3 regions of the Shewanella sp. DAU305 genome follow, and region 3 is predicted to be linked to each of the others. Evidence: predicted binding sites of a transcription regulator. Region 3 holds the regulator's gene; each other region holds the start of a gene.
What was found. The regulator MetJ, encoded in region 3, represses methionine synthesis genes. The targets are predictions, from matches to a motif close to TAGACGTCTAGACGTCTA.

Region 1: the regulator MetJ is predicted to act here: its motif matches at 2,294-2,311, upstream of metE (5-methyltetrahydropteroyltriglutamate--homocysteine S-methyltransferase).
Region 2: the regulator MetJ is predicted to act here: its motif matches at 4,058-4,075, upstream of metK (methionine adenosyltransferase).

What each region holds. Positions count from the first base shown of each region.
Region 1 covers NZ_CP113808.1:4,558,376-4,564,040, reverse strand. Annotated here, with positions in the region: gene OX890_RS19380 (HDOD domain-containing protein) at 488-1,216, shown strand; gene OX890_RS19375 (LysR family transcriptional regulator) at 1,316-2,221, opposite strand; gene metE (5-methyltetrahydropteroyltriglutamate--homocysteine S-methyltransferase) at 2,422-4,692, shown strand; gene queG (tRNA epoxyqueuosine(34) reductase QueG) at 4,921-5,665, opposite strand, start outside.
Region 2 covers NZ_CP113808.1:4,446,408-4,452,072, reverse strand. Annotated here, with positions in the region: gene OX890_RS18870 (LysR family transcriptional regulator) at 1-645, opposite strand, end outside; gene OX890_RS18865 (IS110 family transposase) at 1,256-2,269, shown strand; gene metK (methionine adenosyltransferase) at 2,864-4,015, opposite strand; gene tkt (transketolase) at 4,416-5,665, shown strand, end outside.
Region 3 covers NZ_CP113808.1:1,127,293-1,132,957, reverse strand. Annotated here, with positions in the region: gene OX890_RS05000 (bifunctional aspartate kinase/homoserine dehydrogenase II) at 1-1,392, opposite strand, end outside; gene metB (cystathionine gamma-synthase) at 1,404-2,567, opposite strand; gene metJ (met regulon transcriptional regulator MetJ) at 2,780-3,094, shown strand; gene OX890_RS04985 (sulfite exporter TauE/SafE family protein) at 3,176-3,919, shown strand; one part of gene OX890_RS04980 (IS3-like element ISShes2 family transposase) at 4,044-4,395, shown strand; one part of gene OX890_RS04980 (IS3-like element ISShes2 family transposase) at 4,395-5,272, shown strand; gene nrfD (NrfD/PsrC family molybdoenzyme membrane anchor subunit) at 5,328-5,665, opposite strand, start outside.

The DNA of each region.
Region 1 (5,665 bases), 1.6 Mb from region 3:
CTTAAGTTGATTTTTCTTTTCAAATGGATTGTTTGTTTGTTAATTTTGATAAAGCTAGGCTTCACTTGATATCAGATTGTGCTTTAATTGTAAAGCGCTGATTATTTTACCTTCTATTGGCAAGATTCACATGATTTTGGTGCTAAATATATTCATTACAGAAGAAGTGTTGCTTAACTTATACTGTGGCATCTGGCAGATAAGTGGTAATGAGACCTAAAAAGTTTACGATTCAGCGGGAATATTTTGTTTTAATTCCTATTTTTGAATTGGTAATGCAATGCGAATAAGAATTGTTGGGCGTTGCTTACCTTCGTTGTATATACTAAATTTGCTTCGTCATTAGATGCTACATACAGGGTAGTCATTTTTTTATTATTTTCGTTAGACTAATGTGATACTTAGTACTGAAATTCTTTTAATTTTTGGTATGATATCAAGAGTAACCGAATCATCTTATTGTTAATAAACAGGTGTAAAGTGTCTTATGACTGATCTTGAGCAACAGGTTTTTACTCAAGTTAGAGCTATCATAGCGAACGAAGAGCAAGTGATTGGCCGCAGAGGGATTTTAATTCCACTCAAAAAAGCGATCCTTGCTGAAGGCGACATTCGTAACGTGATCGACATTATCTCGAGCGATCCCGCATTGGCGGCGCACATGCTAATGCGCAGTAATTCCGCACAGGCAGCTGTAGTGGAAAATCATAAAACTCGCTCGTTGAAAGAAGCTTTGATCCGCTTAGGTCAAGTGAATATCTATCGTTATGCCTTTACGTTTTATCTGAAAGAACGCCTCGATGAGCTACCGCAGCCCTATAAAAAGTTAGTCCAAGGTTATTGGAAATTGACTGAAGATATTGCAACTGATGCGGTGGACAGTTTAGCGGAGATGGAAGGTGTCGAGGTTGATGCAGATGAAGTGCAAACCTTGGCCCTGTTCAGTGTGTTCGGCCAAATTATCGCGCTCACGGCATTTGCTTATTTAAATGCTAATGCCGAACAATCATTCCCTTTAAGCGTGATTAAGTCATTGATTGATAATCAACAGCAGACTTTGACCATAGAATCATTCGAAGCGTTAGATTTAGATCAGGACTTACGCCAAGAGTTTATGATTGCCCATAATTTGCGTCAGACCCGCAATTCGAATTCCCCCGGTTTAATCCTGCGCCGTGTATTGTCTATGCGTGGTCTGTTGATGAATCCGCTGTAATATTTCGATGCATTAAATCGCTGTTTGATCCTATGAAATAGTCATTTGATTCATTAAAAAAGCCTGCATTCGCAGGCTTTTTACTCGATTTCACCCGCATTAATTAGTCTTCTGCTGGCGAGATAAACCTTCACTCGCCACCAGTTGTAACCAATTTTGGATCAAGGCTGAGTTGGCGCTATGGCGGCGATAGGCACCAAACAGAGGGCGTTTTAAACCTTCTTGCCCGAGCTTCACTGTGGTAAGGCTTAGGCCATGCCCTTCATTTATCGACCAATTTGGCAGCGCGGCTATACCGTCTTTACAGGCGATGCGTTGCAGTAACATCATGGTTAAATCACAGGTTTTTTGCTCACCCGCTTCTATGCCTGCGGGCTCTAAAAAGTGGCGATAGATGTCTAAACGCGTCAGTGGTACGGGATAGCTGATGATCGGTAAATGCGCTAATTGCTTAGGGGTGACATAGGCTTCTTTCGCTAAAGGATGATCCTTAGCAACCACTAACTTTACTTCAAAATCAAACAAATGCTGATAAGCGAGTGAATGCCCAGGCACAGGATCTGAGGTCAGCACTATATCCAGTTCACCCATTTCCAAGGCATTGAGCGAGTCGAACAAGTGACGGCTCGACAGATCTAACTCCGCTTGGGGATAGTCTTGCCTAAATTGCTCCATCACAGGCATTAACCAGCGAAAACAGCTGTGGCACTCAATACCTACCCGCAACTGATTGGTTTCGGTTTCAAGGCCATTCTTAAGATCTGTCTCGGTTTCTAACACCTTAGGCAAAATCTCTTCCGCGAGATGAAGCAGGCGTGCACCTTCTTGGGTGAATGACAGCGGCTTACTCTTACGCACAAAAATGGGCGAGTTAATCCTTTGCTCCAGCTCCTTAATCTGGTGGGAGAGGGCGGATTGAGTGACAAAACGTTTTTTGGCTGCGCCCGCCAAACTGCCACTTTCCTTCAGGGCCATTAAGGTTCGCAGATGTCTTAGTTCGATCATGTTCACTCCAGGTGAAATTCGCTCATGTTGTGCTTGAAATCAATTCGGTTGCTGGAATAGAGACTAACACAATAAACTTCTAGACGTCCAGACGCCTATTGTTATTTATCAAGGCGGAAATGCTGAAAAGTACCAAGAGAACACAATCTGGTGGGTGCAAGTGCCGAATATGGCTTATCTCAAATAAAGGAAGATAGGGTATGCAATTAAATAGTCTTGGGTTTCCCCGTATCGGGCGTCGTCGTGAATTGAAATTTGCCTTAGAAAAATACTGGCGTGGTGAGATCACTCAAGCTGAACTGCGTGAAGTGGCGAGCGAACTGCGCCGTACCCATTGGCAGTGGCAAGTTGCTGCTGGCATCGAGCAAGTGCCTGTGGGGGATTTTGCCTTTTACGATCAAGTATTAACCCTGAGTGCGACCTTAAATGCTATCCCTGAGCGTCATCGTGGTGAAGGCGCAATCGATCTCGATACCTTATTCCGTGTTGCACGCGGCAGAGCGCCAACGGGCCAAGATGCGCCAGCTTCTGAAATGACCAAGTATTTCAATACTAACTATCACTATCTGGTGCCAGAGCTGACGCAAAACCAAGAGTTTTCGATTGCTTACGAGCAGTTTTTTGATGAAGTCAGCGAAGCGCAAGCGCTAGGCTATAAAGCCAAACCTGTTCTACTCGGCCCAGTCAGTTACTTGCACCTTGCTAAAACTGTGGGTCAAGAGTTCGATAAGTTAAGTTTATTACCTAATTTATTAACGGCTTATGCTGACATTTTGGCCCGTTTCGCCGCCCAAGGTGTGGAATGGGTACAGTTAGATGAGCCTGTGTTGGCATTAGAGTTAGACCTGCATTGGCAAGCGGCGATGACTAAGACTTATCAAGCATTAAGCACTGCTAACGTTAAGGTTCTCTTAGCGAGTTATTATGGCGGTATTGCGCATCATCAAGCCCTCGTATCTGCCTTGCCTGTTGCTGGTTTGCACTTAGATTTAGTTACTGCGCCAGATCAGCTGACTGTGTTTGCAAATGCGTTGCGCTGTGAGCAAATTTTGTCGGCGGGTGTGGTCAATGGCCGTAACGTGTGGGCGGCAGAGATCGATTTGATTGCCGAGCGTATTGGCGCTGTGGCGGGTGATTTAGGCGATCGTTTGTGGATTGGCACATCATGTTCATTACTGCATAGCCCAGTTGATTTAGATGTTGAAGTCAAACTATTACCTGTGCTGCGTAAGCAGTTAGCCTTTGCTAAGCAAAAACTGTTGGAATTGAGCAAAGTTCGCCAATTATTGTTGGCGCCTAGCTCGGATGAAGCACAGAAAATCAGTGCTTTTTGTATCGCTCGTCGCCAAGCAAAAGCGCTGGCTGCAGATAAGCAAGTAGTTGATCGCGTTGCGGCATTAACCGCTGCAGATTATGAGCGTGCCAATGATTTCAGTGTGCGCCAAAGCGTGCAGCAGCAAAAATACCATTTACCTCTGTTACCCACCACGACCATAGGTTCGTTCCCACAAACACCCGCTATCCGTGGACTACGCAGCCGCTGGCGCAAGGGTGAGCTTAACGATGCTCAGTATAATGAGCAGTTACAGCAAGTGACCCGCGATACTATCGAACGCCAACTAAAACTGGGTATCGACGTACTCGTGCACGGTGAAGCCGAACGTAACGACATGGTGGAGTACTTTGGCGAGCAGTTAGCCGGCGTTGGTTTTAGTAAAAATGGCTGGGTGCAAAGCTATGGCTCACGATGTGTTAAGCCACCCTTGATTTACGGCGATGTGAGTCGTCCAAAAGCCATGACAGTCGAGTGGGCTGAGTTTGCCCAGAGTCTCACCGACAAGCCCGTAAAAGGCATGTTGACGGGGCCAGTGACGATTTTGCACTGGTCATTCGCCCGTGAAGATATCAGCCGCGATGCGATTGCGACACAACTGGCGCTGGCTATTCGTGATGAAGTGGTTGATTTACAAAATGCGGGGATTGGCATTATTCAAATCGATGAACCTGCCTTCCGTGAAGGTCTGCCATTGAAGCAAAGTGAATGGCAAACCTATTTAGATTGGGCGGTGAATGCCTTTAAACTCAGCGCTGCTGGCGTGACTGATGAGACTCAAATCCACACCCACATGTGTTACAGCGAGTTTAACGACACGATTGGCGCGATTGCTGCCATGGATGCCGATGTGATCACTATCGAGACTTCGCGTTCACGGATGGAGTTACTCAACGCCTTTGAAGATTTTGAATACCCAAATGAAATCGGCCCCGGTGTATATGACATTCATTCACCAAACACCCCAAGTGTGGAGGCCATGGTGCACTTAATCGAGAAAGCCGCGCAGAAAGTACCCGTGCGTCAACTGTGGGTCAACCCAGATTGTGGCCTAAAAACCCGAACTTGGGATGAAGTCGAACCTGCATTGAAAAACATGGTCGATGCTACCCGCGAACTGCGTCGCCGCCTTGGCTAATATCACTGCTTGAGTGTGATGTTTTTTTAACTGAGCTTATTGAGCTTACGGAGTAAAAAGACAACGGATGCTTATGCATCCGTTGTCTTTTATCACTTGCGAATAAGGGAAACGCGAAGGTCAGTTGGTAATGTTTAATATCAAGGTTCAATAGACGTGCTGAGCTAATAATGACTCTTGCTTTATGATTATTAATCAGTGGTATAGGCATTGATTGTATAAGGCGCCTTAAGCATCTCGCGGTAAACCCTTTTCAACAATACGCACCATGCGTTCGGTTTTACGGCGCGCTTTTTGTTGCTCAGTTGCAGCGGTGTCGGCAAGGCGCGATTGCTGAGCATTGAGCGCCCATTCGATATGTTCACGCACTATCTCATCGATATCTTCGTTGTCATTGCGAGCGTTAAGCGCGGCAATAATGCTTGGGCTTGCGGGGGCGTTACCCAGCGCGACTGCGATATTACGTAGCCAGCGTTTATGGCCAATTCGGCGAATGGCGCTGCCTTCGGTTTGCTTTAGAAATTCGGCCTCGCTCCAAGCAAAAAGGCTGAGAAGGTCGGGCTGTTTTAACTGGGGACGAATATGGAAGTCGGTTTCGGCTGTGAGTGGCGCTTGGCGATTGATGGGGCACACGAGCTGACAATCATCGCAGCCATAGATGCGATTGCCCATAAGTGGCCTAAATTCTTCAGGAATAGCGCCTTGCAGCTCGATGGTGAGATAGGAAATACAGCGTCTGCCATCAACCACATAAGGTTCTACGATTGCACCTGTTGGGCAGGAGGTGATGCAGGCGACGCAACTGTTACAGCCTTCTTGGATTGGAATATCCACAGGCAGAGGCAAATTGATCAGTAGCTCACCTAAAAAGAACCAACTACCCGCCTCATGGTTGAGTATGAGTGAGTGTTTACCTGTCCAACCTATACCGGCTTTTTCGGCTAATGGGCGCTCGAGTACTGGCGCTGAGTCG
Region 2 (5,665 bases), 1.7 Mb from region 3:
ATAAGTTTGGAAATAGTGAGCCAAATCTGGATGACGAACTACTCCCAACTCCATTAACAATTCATTTATAGATAAGTTTTCGTCTGCGGAAAGTGGCAGCACAAGAGCAAGACACTCCGCACCAATAATACGGCTCGCAAAATATTTAGGATTGGGTTCTTTTGTCACTAAACCTATATCCAATTTTCCCTGTAGTACTTGCTCAAATATACGTTGGTTTGGTGTTGCTTCTAACTCAATGGATAAGTCTGGATAACTCGTTTGCAAAGAAAGTAATTCTGAATAAATCAACCAGGCGAAAGTTCCCGAACAGCCAATAGTACAGCGACCTCGGAAAGGTTCGTCGTGTGCCAAATTCTGTAATAGTTCAGACTCTTCTTCAAAATGTTTGACAGCATAATCGTAAACTTTACGCCCATAGATTGTTAACTCAAACTTTTTGTTAAATCTCTTTATTAGAGGATAACCGCATGCAGCTTCTAGTTTATTTATGTGCTGGCTTACCCCAGGTTGCGTCATGTGGAGCAATTCGGCCGTTTTGGTGAAGTGTCCAACATCGACCAATGTTTTAAAAGTGTTAAGCCAAATAGGATTGAGCATAGTTAGAAACCAATAATTATTAATAAATACATTTTCAATAATCATTAATTATACTGAAAATCACCCTTTGTGTCCCTATCGCTCAGAGAGAACCACAAACTCATGACGAACTTCAACCAGAGAGAGTCAAATAGGTTAATGAAAAGATTTAGAGATTAGATTACAAAACGGCTAATAATTTTATAAAGGCTGACTTTTACGGATAACTTGAGGTAGGGCAAATACGCACTAGCAGTATGAGTTAGGGGTTCTACTCTAACCAAGAATAGGGCAAAGATTTGTTAGCCCAAAGCTCATGAAAAATGATCGCGTTCGCGCGTGAACCAGACTAGGTAAGTCTGATTCACTGTAACTATTTTTGCAATTCCTCATGGTCAGGTCTTTCTTTTGGGTACCCATTACTTTAAGTATCTCAAATGATCAGATAACAAAGGGCTGTTCTTCGAGCCGTGGCGCACTTAGGGGCAAATAGCTTTTTTAGCTGAACGAACAGCGATAGGGTTAGTAAGGATTGGCATTGTTGCAACAGTGACCGTTGGCGGCATGGATGCCGTCGTCGAGCCTATAGGGATGATGAGATGGACACCTCTTGTAAAGTAGGCGTCATTAACGCCATATTGAATCTGCAAGCTCAATATCAACAAAGGTGTCCACTATGAAAATTACTCTAATTGGTATCGATTTGGCAAAAAATGTTCTCCAGGTTTGTGGTGTTAATCAAGCAGGGAAAGCGGTATTTAATCGCACAATTAAACGCACCCAACTATTAAAAACGCTTGTGCAATATCCCGAGGCTGTCATTGCTATGGAAGCCTGTAGTGGCTCAAATTATTGGGGCAGAGAACTTATCTCTCAGGGTTTTGAGGTCAGATTAATTCCACCACAACATGTGAAACCATTCGTGAAAGGGAATAAAAATGACCGCAATGATGCTTTTGCTATATGTGAAGCGGCTCAACGTCCTAACATCATTTTTGTTAAACCAAGATCTTTAGAGCAGGTCGATGTGATCATTAGCCATCGGATCCGAGAGCGCCGTATTAGGGTCAGAACGGCATTAACTAATCAGATCCGTGGTTTATTAAGTGAATATGGCATCGTTATCCCTAAAGGTCGTGATCCACTTAACCTAGCACTTCCTGAGTTACTCGAAGATGCAAGTAACTCGCTTACCACTATCGCTCGTCGTTACATTAGGGAATTGCTCGATGAGCTTTATGCCATAAATGCTTCGATTAAGTCATTAGAAAAAGATATTCGGATACAAGCAAGAAATCATCCAGATACCAAACGGTTAACCGCAATACGAGGTGTCGCTGAGATTATTGCCACAGCAGCGGTATCCTTTGCTGGTGATGGCTCCAGTTATCAAAATGGTCGACATTTTTCTGCAAATTTAGGGCTCGTTCCAAAAGAGTTTTCAAGTGGTGGAAAACAGAAATTAGGTGGCATAACCAAGCGTGGTAACAGCTATCTAAGGCGTCAGTTAATTCAAGGTGCATGGTCTGTCATACGCTACGCAACAAACAACGATGATAGGCTGTCTGTATGGGCGAGAAATATCATTGAACGAAGAGGCAAGCAAAAAGCAGCTGTGGCAGTTGCAAATAAACTGGCGAGGATAATTTGGGCGATGCTCTACTATAAAACAGAGTACAGAGCCTGTTAACTAAATGAAGCAATAACATACCCTAAAAAACCGAACACAATTAATGAAGTAACAGGTAATACCGGCCTTTGCAAATGCTGAGAGAGTATAAGGAGTTATAACTCCGAAGGGACGATAAGCAGCAAAGGCGCGGTTCTCATTAAGGCCAGAGAACAAAGATTCTCACAAACAGGTCGGATATACGTACGCAGTATTACTTTCTGTTACTCATAAAGTGGTTGATCTGTTCGAGGTGTCCATATATATATTTACGGCGAGTCACTGGGGAAACAATGACAATTCATGCTGCATAACTGACGATAAAGTTATCTTGCTTTGGGGTAATAGCTTTTTAGCTGAACGAACAGCTAGAGGGTTGGGGAGGATTGGCATTGTTGCACCTGTGGCCTTCTAAAACAGGATGTTTTAGTTGAGCCCTCAGGGACGCTTTTTGTTAAACAAAGAGGTGGTGAGTCACAGGGAAAACGATAATGAATGATGCACAACTGGCGATACAATGATTTTGCTTTGGGGAACCCAAATTTCAGGCATAAAAAAACCGCTGGGTAGCGGTTTTTATATTTTGCAATATTAACGGGTTTTAATCGAAACCGATTATAGACCCGCGTCAGCGCGCAGTGCTTCAGCTTTGTCTGTTGCTTCCCAAGGGAATTCGTTACGACCAAAGTGGCCATAAGCGGCAGTCGCTTGATAAATCGGACGTGCTAAATCGAGCATGGCCGTTAAACCGTATGGACGCAGTTCGAAGTGTTGACGTACTAACTTGATCAGCAAATCTTCAGACACTTTACCCGTACCGAAGGTTTCGATGCTGATAGAAGTCGGCTCTGCTACACCAATAGCGTAAGACACTTGGATTTCACAGCGATCAGCAAGACCTGCTGCAACGATGTTTTTTGCCACATAACGGGCAGCGTATGCCGCGCTACGGTCAACTTTTGATGGATCTTTACCAGAGAATGCGCCACCACCATGACGGGCCATGCCGCCATAGGTATCAACGATGATCTTACGACCGGTTAAGCCGCAATCGCCTACTGGACCACCGATAACAAAACGGCCAGTTGGGTTGATAAAGAACTTAGTGTCTTTGTTTAGCCATTGAGCTGGTAATACTGGCTTGATGATGGTTTCCATCACGCCTTCAATTAAGTCGGCTTGTGATACGTCATCTCTGTGCTGAGTTGACAATACGACGGCATCAATACCCACAATTTTGCCATCATCATAGGCAAATGTGACTTGGCTTTTCGCATCTGGGCGTAACCAAGGCAGGGTGCCGTTTTTACGCACTTCAGACTGACGCTTCACTAATGCGTGGGCATAAGTGATAGGCGCTGGCATGAGGACGTCGGTTTCGTTGTTGGCATAGCCAAACATTAACCCTTGGTCGCCTGCACCTTGCTCAGCAGGGTCAGCACGGTCTACACCTTGGTTGATATCAGGTGATTGCTTACCAATGGCGTTTAATACCGCGCACGAGTCTGCATCAAAACCCATATCTGAGTGGGTATAACCAATTTCACGCACCGTTTTACGGGTGATTTCTTCGATATCAACCCAAGCAGAAGTCGTGACTTCGCCACCGACTAATACCATGCCAGTTTTGACATAAGTTTCACACGCCACGCGTGCTTTTGGATCTTGAGCCAGAATTGCATCTAGCACAGCATCAGAAATCTGATCTGCAATCTTATCGGGATGACCTTCTGAGACCGACTCAGAAGTAAACAAGTGCTTTGCCATAGTAGGAAAATCTCGTCGTTAGCATTCAAACGTGTAGAAGCATCTACATCTAGACGGCTATTTTAGTTTAAATCCGATTGCCGATCACCCCCAGTGAGAAAAAATCCTCTCAGATTGTGACCTGAAAACGACTATGCTCAGTCTTGAAATGGTTATTTTACTTATATTTCATAGTATTAAGTTTACTATGTTTTTGAGAAATTTATTTCTCTATTACAAGTGATCCTTGCGAGGCCCACTCAAGTAAACGCCAGTAAAGTGACTAGCTTGTTTCTACGAGTTTACGATTCGGCCATCTTTTGCTGAGTGAATGATAATTTTAGTTTGCGTCACACTGGCATGTAGGGGAAAATATGCATCCAAATTGCCCGCTAGACCCCACAAACAAGCAGGAGAGAGCATGTCTTCCCGTAAAGTACTCGCAAACGCAATCCGTGCGTTAAGTATGGATGCAGTTCAAAAAGCAAATTCAGGCCATCCCGGCGCCCCAATGGGTATGGCAGATATTGCTGAAGTGCTGTGGAATGATTTCCTTAAGCACAACCCGACCAATCCTAAATGGGTAGATAGAGACCGTTTCGTCCTTTCTAACGGTCACGGTTCAATGCTGATCTACTCTTTACTTCACCTGACAGGTTATGAATTACCCATCGAAGAACTGAAACAGTTCCGTCAATTGCATTCAAAAACCCCGGGTCACCCAGAATACGGTTACACCCCAGGTGTTGAAACCACAACGGGTCCACTCGGCGCGGGCATCAGCAATGCAGTCGGTATGGCGATTGCTGAAAAAACCTTAGCGGCACAGTTTAACCGTGATGGTCACGATATCGTTGATCACTACACTTACTGCTTCGTCGGCGACGGCTGTTTGATGGAAGGTATTTCCCACGAAGCCTGTTCATTAGCCGGTACTTTAGGTCTAGGCAAACTGGTCGCATTTTGGGATGACAACGGTATTTCTATCGATGGCCATGTTGAAGGCTGGTTCACCGATGATACGCCAAAGCGTTTTGAAGCTTACGGCTGGCATGTGATTGCCGGTGTTGACGGTCACGATAGCGCGGCAATCCGTGCTGCTATCGAAGCGGCGAAAGCGGTGACCGATAAACCAACCATGATTTGCTGCAAAACCATTATCGGTTTTGGCTCACCCAACAAATCTGGCAGCCACGATTGCCACGGCGCGCCATTAGGCGATGCGGAAATCGCAGCAGCCCGTGAATTCCTTGGCTGGCCATATGCACCATTTGAAATCCCTGCTGACGTTTATGCCGGTTGGGATGCCAAAGAAGCCGGTGCTGCCCGTGAAGCTGCATGGAACGAGAAGTTTGCGGCTTACAGCGCAGCTTACCCAGAACTGGCTGCTGAATACGATCGCCGTGTACTGAAAGGTGAATTACCTGCTGATTTCGAAGAGAAAGCGCAGGCATTCGTGCAAGCATCACAGGACAAAGCCGAAGGTATTGCGAGCCGTAAAGCCTCACAAAATGCCATCGGTGCTTTCGGTGCTATGTTACCTGAACTGTTAGGCGGCTCTGCTGACTTAGCGGGTTCTAACTTGACACTGTGGTCAGGTTCTAAAGGTATTCAAGACGATCCAGCTGGTAACTACATTTACTACGGCGTGCGTGAATTCGGCATGAGCGG
Region 3 (5,665 bases):
TGATGGCGACACCGACTTAAATAAATCGACCCAAGCCTCACCTATGTTGCCCACGCCGAGCAGTAAGACGCCAATGCGTTTACGCGGCCCAGCGCAGCGGCGGTGTACCTTTTGGGTTAACAGATTCACCTGTGACTGAGGCACCAGCGTCACTAAACTTAAGTCACCACTAAACAAAGGTTTAGCATCACGACTTAATAAACGAGCAAAACTGCGGCGATAATGTTCGGCATCGGCACTGACTAACGCCACTAGGCCGAGATCTGTGTTGATCTGTTGTTCGCTGATCCCTAATGCTTGTGCCTCGGCGTCGAGCAATCTTTGCACTTGTTTTTGATTTTCAGCGGTATAGGCAAGCTCAACCCTTTGATGGGCAGACGTCCAATGGGCCAATGGCGTTAAACCCGCGGCGATCAACGAATCTAATAAGCTCGTTAATTCACCCGTGAGCTTAAAGCCGAACAAGACGACAGCATTGAGGTTCGTCACCACAGGCGCGCTCGCAGACGAACTGTGGGGCGCAATCAAGGTAAAGTCGGTGTGTGATGCATAACTTGAGCGCACCGCTAAACTCACTTCGGTATTAAACAGAGGCTGCAAAGTGCGCGAATGCAATACCGGCGAGCCTAAACGCGCTAAGCGGTCGGCTTCGGCAAGTGACATGCTTTTCAATAATTTTGCATCGTTGATTTTATTAGGATCGGCGTTGAACACCCCTTCCACATCGGTCCAAATGGTCACGCGCTCAATATCGGCAAGGCTGGCAATCAAGCTGGCGCTAAAATCTGAACCATTACGACCAAGTAATAAAGTATCGCCGCGCTCGTTAGCGCAGATAAAGCCTGTGATCACTAAGCGTTCATTTGGGTGGGCGGCCAATAGCGCTTGTACTTTAGCGCGGGATTCTTGCACCCGAATTTGCGGCACGGCGGCTTCATCGGCCACTAAAATTGAACAGGCATCCACATGGCTTGCCGCCACGCCAGATTCGCGCAGCAGCGCCGCCATCAGGCGTGCCGACCAACGTTCACCAAAGCTCACCACATGGTTAACTTGGTATTCGTTACGTTCGTCGAGGGACAATAAACTGATGAGTTGCGCCTGATCTGTCGCCAAACGCTCGCGCAGATCGCGGGCTTGTTCGTTCGACAATAACTGCTCTACCAACCCCTGTTGATAGCTGGTCAGCACTTGTAATTCTTCTTGCCACAACTGACCCGCATCACGCAGCGCTAATAATTTATACAGGAAATTCGTGCTCTTACCCGCCGCAGAGACCACCACAAGGTCATCGCTATGACCGTGGGTTAACAGGATATGGGCGACTCGACGATAACAATCGGCATCCGCTAAACTGGAGCCACCAAATTTATGTAAGTGACAACGTGCCATCTATTATTCCTCTACTGACAAGCCGCAACGGCGGCTAATCCTGCTTGAATATCTGCAACTAAATCGGCGGCATCTTCAATACCCACCGATAGACGCAATAGGGTGTCCTTAATGCCTGCCTCAAAACGCGCCTGCGGCTCCATGGCTCTGTGGGTCATAGTTGCGGGCACGGCCACCAAACTTTCAACGCCACCTAAACTTTCCGCCACACTAAATAAGCTGAGTGCACCTAAAAAGGCCACCACTTCTGCCTCGCCGCCCTTGAGCTCAAAACTCAGCATAGCGCCAAAGCCCTGTTGTTGCTTGGCTGCAATCGCATGACCAGGGTGATCCGCAAGACCAGGGTAATAAACTTTGCTCACCACAGGGCTTTGCGTCAATACCTCAACAATGCGCTGGGCATTGGTTTGATGTTCACGAATTCGCACCGCTAAGGTACGTAGGCCGCGCAGGGTTAAGTAGCTATCAAAAGCCGACCCCGTTAAGCCTAACGTGTTCGACCACCAATGTAAGCTTTCGCCGATTTGTGCATCTTTAGCAACCACAGCGCCGCCAACCACATCGCTGTGGCCATTGATGTATTTAGTGGTGGAGTGGATAACGATATCCGCGCCTAACAATAGGGGTTGTTGCAATATCGGCGATAAAAAAGTGTTATCGACCACCACCAGCGCGCCGACCTCATGGCTCGCCTTGGCAATGGCTTCGATATCCACCACTCGCAATAGCGGGTTAGATGGAGTTTCGAGCCACACCATCTTAGGATTCTGCCCGATAGCGGCGGCTAACGCTTGGCTGTCGGTTTGATCAACCACAATCAACTTAAACTGGCCTTTCTTCGCCAAGTTAGTAAATAAACGGTAAGAACCGCCGTAACAATCGTGGGGCACAACCAACAGGTCATCAGGGCCGAGCAAAGTGGTCACTAAGGTGATGGCCGCCATGCCAGTGCAGGTCACTATGCCAGTGGCGCCCTTTTCTAATTGCGCTAATGCTTCGCCTAAAATACAGCGTGTTGGGTTGCCTGAACGACTGTAATCGAATTCGCGAGGATTTTTATGACCATCGAAGGCGTAATTAGTCGACAAATAAATCGGTGGCACAACTGCACCATATTGAGTATCGCTTTCGATACCCTGACGCACTGCCAGTGTGGCTAATTGACGCTCTGCCATGGGTGGACTCCTAAATTCGGTAGACTGATAGAGATGTCTGGACGTCTAAATGTACCTAAGCCCAACGCCATCGTCAATAGGCGTTAAGACGTTTAGACGTCTGAACATAAAGAAATCTGTTTGCAATCACAAAGAAATAGTAGCAATAATTTGACTGTTCTTTGTAAGGGTTTAAAATCTGCCCCGAATTTAGCGTTATAACAGGTGAGTCAATGACTGAATGGAATGGGGAATACATCAGCCCCTATGCTGAACATGGCAAGAAGAATGAACAAGTAAAAAAAATTACTGTGTCTATTCCGCTCAAAGTGCTTAAGGTCCTTACGGACGAACGAACTCGTCGTCAGGTCAATAATTTGCGTCACGCCACCAACAGCGAGCTGTTGTGTGAGGCATTTTTGCACGCCTACACTGGCCAGCCATTGCCTAACGATGAAGATCTGTCAAAAGATAGCCCAGACAGCATTCCCGCCGAAGCCAAGTTGCTGATGGACGAGATGGGGATCGAGTGGGAAGACATGGAATAGCGACTTGTCGCTGGCAAAGTTACATCACAGTGCTCATCAATAGGGATCGTTAACGATCCCTTTTTGTTTATATGGAATCCTATGTTTTCTATGATAGATCCACAGACTCTCGCCTTGGCCTCACTGATTGTGTTTCTTGGCGCCTTAACCCAGAGCCTGATTGGGTTTGGCCTAGCGGTTGTCGCCAGTCCTTTGCTTTATATCGTCGATCCGCAGCTCGTACCTGCGCCTGTTATTGCTATGGGTTTCTCCATCGCCCTGCTGACCTTAGTGCGTGAGCGTGGTCATTTAGAATTCAATGGCTTGCAATATGCACTCCTAGGTCGCGTGCCCGGTGGTTTTATCGGCGCGAGTCTGTTGCTGTTTGCGCCTCAGCCCATACTCGGGTTATCCATCGCCGCCATTGTGACTGTCGCAGTGATCCTCAGCCTGTATAAATTCAGCCTGCCAGTGAATAAGAAAACCCTCTTCGGTGCGGGTGTGGTTTCAGGGATCTTCGGCAATATCGCCGCAATTGGTGGCCCGCCGATGGCGATTCTATTGTCAGGCAAAGACGCTTCGCAGTTTCGCGCCGCCCTGTCGGCCTTCTTCATTTTTAGCTCCACCATAGCTATGGTCATTCTGGCGATCACTGGCTTATTAGAATTAAAGCACCTGTGGCTGTCGTTGATGTTGCTACCTTCAGTGCTTTTAGGGTATTTAGTCGCGGGGCGATTAGTGGGCAGTGTCGATAAAGATAAAACTAAAATGGCGACATTAGTCCTCTGCAGTATCAGCGCCTTAGTGCTAACGGTGAAGTCGGTTATCGAGTTATTACCCCAATAAGCGTCCTGCTTGTATTGGCAAACCTTCTCAAGATTCAAACAATAAAAAAGCACTGACATTACCAGTGCTTTTTCTTTATCTATTGTCCCGTCCTGAAATACGTTGACATAAAGAGGACTTCTTTATGACAACATCAATTAACTCAAGCCGTAAGCGCACACAACGAGATTACACCTTAGCCTTTAAATTAGGCGTTGTAGAGCGTGTCGAAAAAGGCGAAATGACGTACAAACAAGCCCAAGCCCGTTTTGGCATTCAAGGCCGTTCAACGGTACTCGTTTGGCTTAGAAAACATGGTAGACTCGATTGGTCGAAACCTTTTCAGCATCCCCTTATGCCTAAGTCAAAAGAAACCCCTGCCGAAACGATCAAGCGCCTTGAACGTGAGTTAGCAGAAGAGAAACTGCGTAACAAAATCCTCAATGGCATGGTTGATATCATGGACAATGAATATGGAGCAGGCCTCAGAAAAAAGTACTTATCCGGTACGTCTGGCAAGCAAAAGGCAACGGAGAAATAAACCTCGCAGCCGCATGTCGTGCTGCGGGTATGTCGAGGCAAGGTATTTATCAGGCAGTTGCGCGAATGGAAAGTCGTAGAGCTGAGCTATCGGTCATCAAAGACTGGGTTCAGTACTGGCGTAAATATATGCCAAGGTTAGGGGCCCGTAAGCTCTACACGCTGATAAAATCCAAGCTGGTTGAGCACGATATTAAACTCGGGCGAGATGGGTTCTTTACCTATTTGAGAAGTGAAGGTTTACTGGTTAAACCGAAGAAAAGCTACACAAAAACCACGTACAGCAAACACTGGATGAAGAAGCATCCTAATCTGCTGAAAGAGGAAGGACTGCATGATGCAGGGCATGTACTGGTCAGCGATATCACCTATCTTGAGTCAGACCAAGGTGTGCACTACCTGTCACTGGTCACCGATGCCAGTTCTCGTAAGATAGTCGGTCATCACGTGAGTAAAGACATGAAAGCCGAGAGTGTGGTGAAAGCGTTAAAAATGGCCATAAAAGATAAACGCTATATCGGCAACGCAGTGCATCACTCCGACAGAGGCTTACAATACTGCTCAGCAGTTTATCAGAATGCGCTTCAGGCGAGCCAAATCCAGCCGTCAATGACGGATGGTTATGATTGCTACCAAAATGCATTAGCAGAAAGAGTGAATGGCATACTGAAGCAGGAGTTTTTACTGCACCGATGCAGGACATTTGCGGAGCTGAAGATACTTGTTAGAGAATCGATAGCAATATACAACGATATGAGACCGCATCTGAGTTTGAATATGGCAACCCCTAATCAGGTGCACAATAGAAAAGGCCAGCTACTGGAGCTGGCCTAAAAACTGTCAACCTATCTTAGGACGAGACATATCAATATTTAAAGCCAGCTTACACTCAGCTTAAATAGCTTTGCCCTGCGTACACAATAAAGTGTCTTAAGGCGAGTACGCCCGTTAAGCTCGCACAAGCCACCATGATCATTGCGCCCTTAGTGTGGCGAGTCGCGGCTGGTAGCAGCATAAACAGCAATGGAATACCAAAGCCGATACCGACAACCCCTATCCAGAACACGCTTGCCCATAGCCCAGAGGTTAACGACGCTAAGGCCGCAGCCGCCGCGCCGCCCTTGAAGTACAAGGCGCAGAACAACATGAACAGGAACAAGATTTCAATCGCCATCACAGGTAACTCTAAACCGTGCATCTTGACTAAAGTTTTATCGTGGCTGTCAG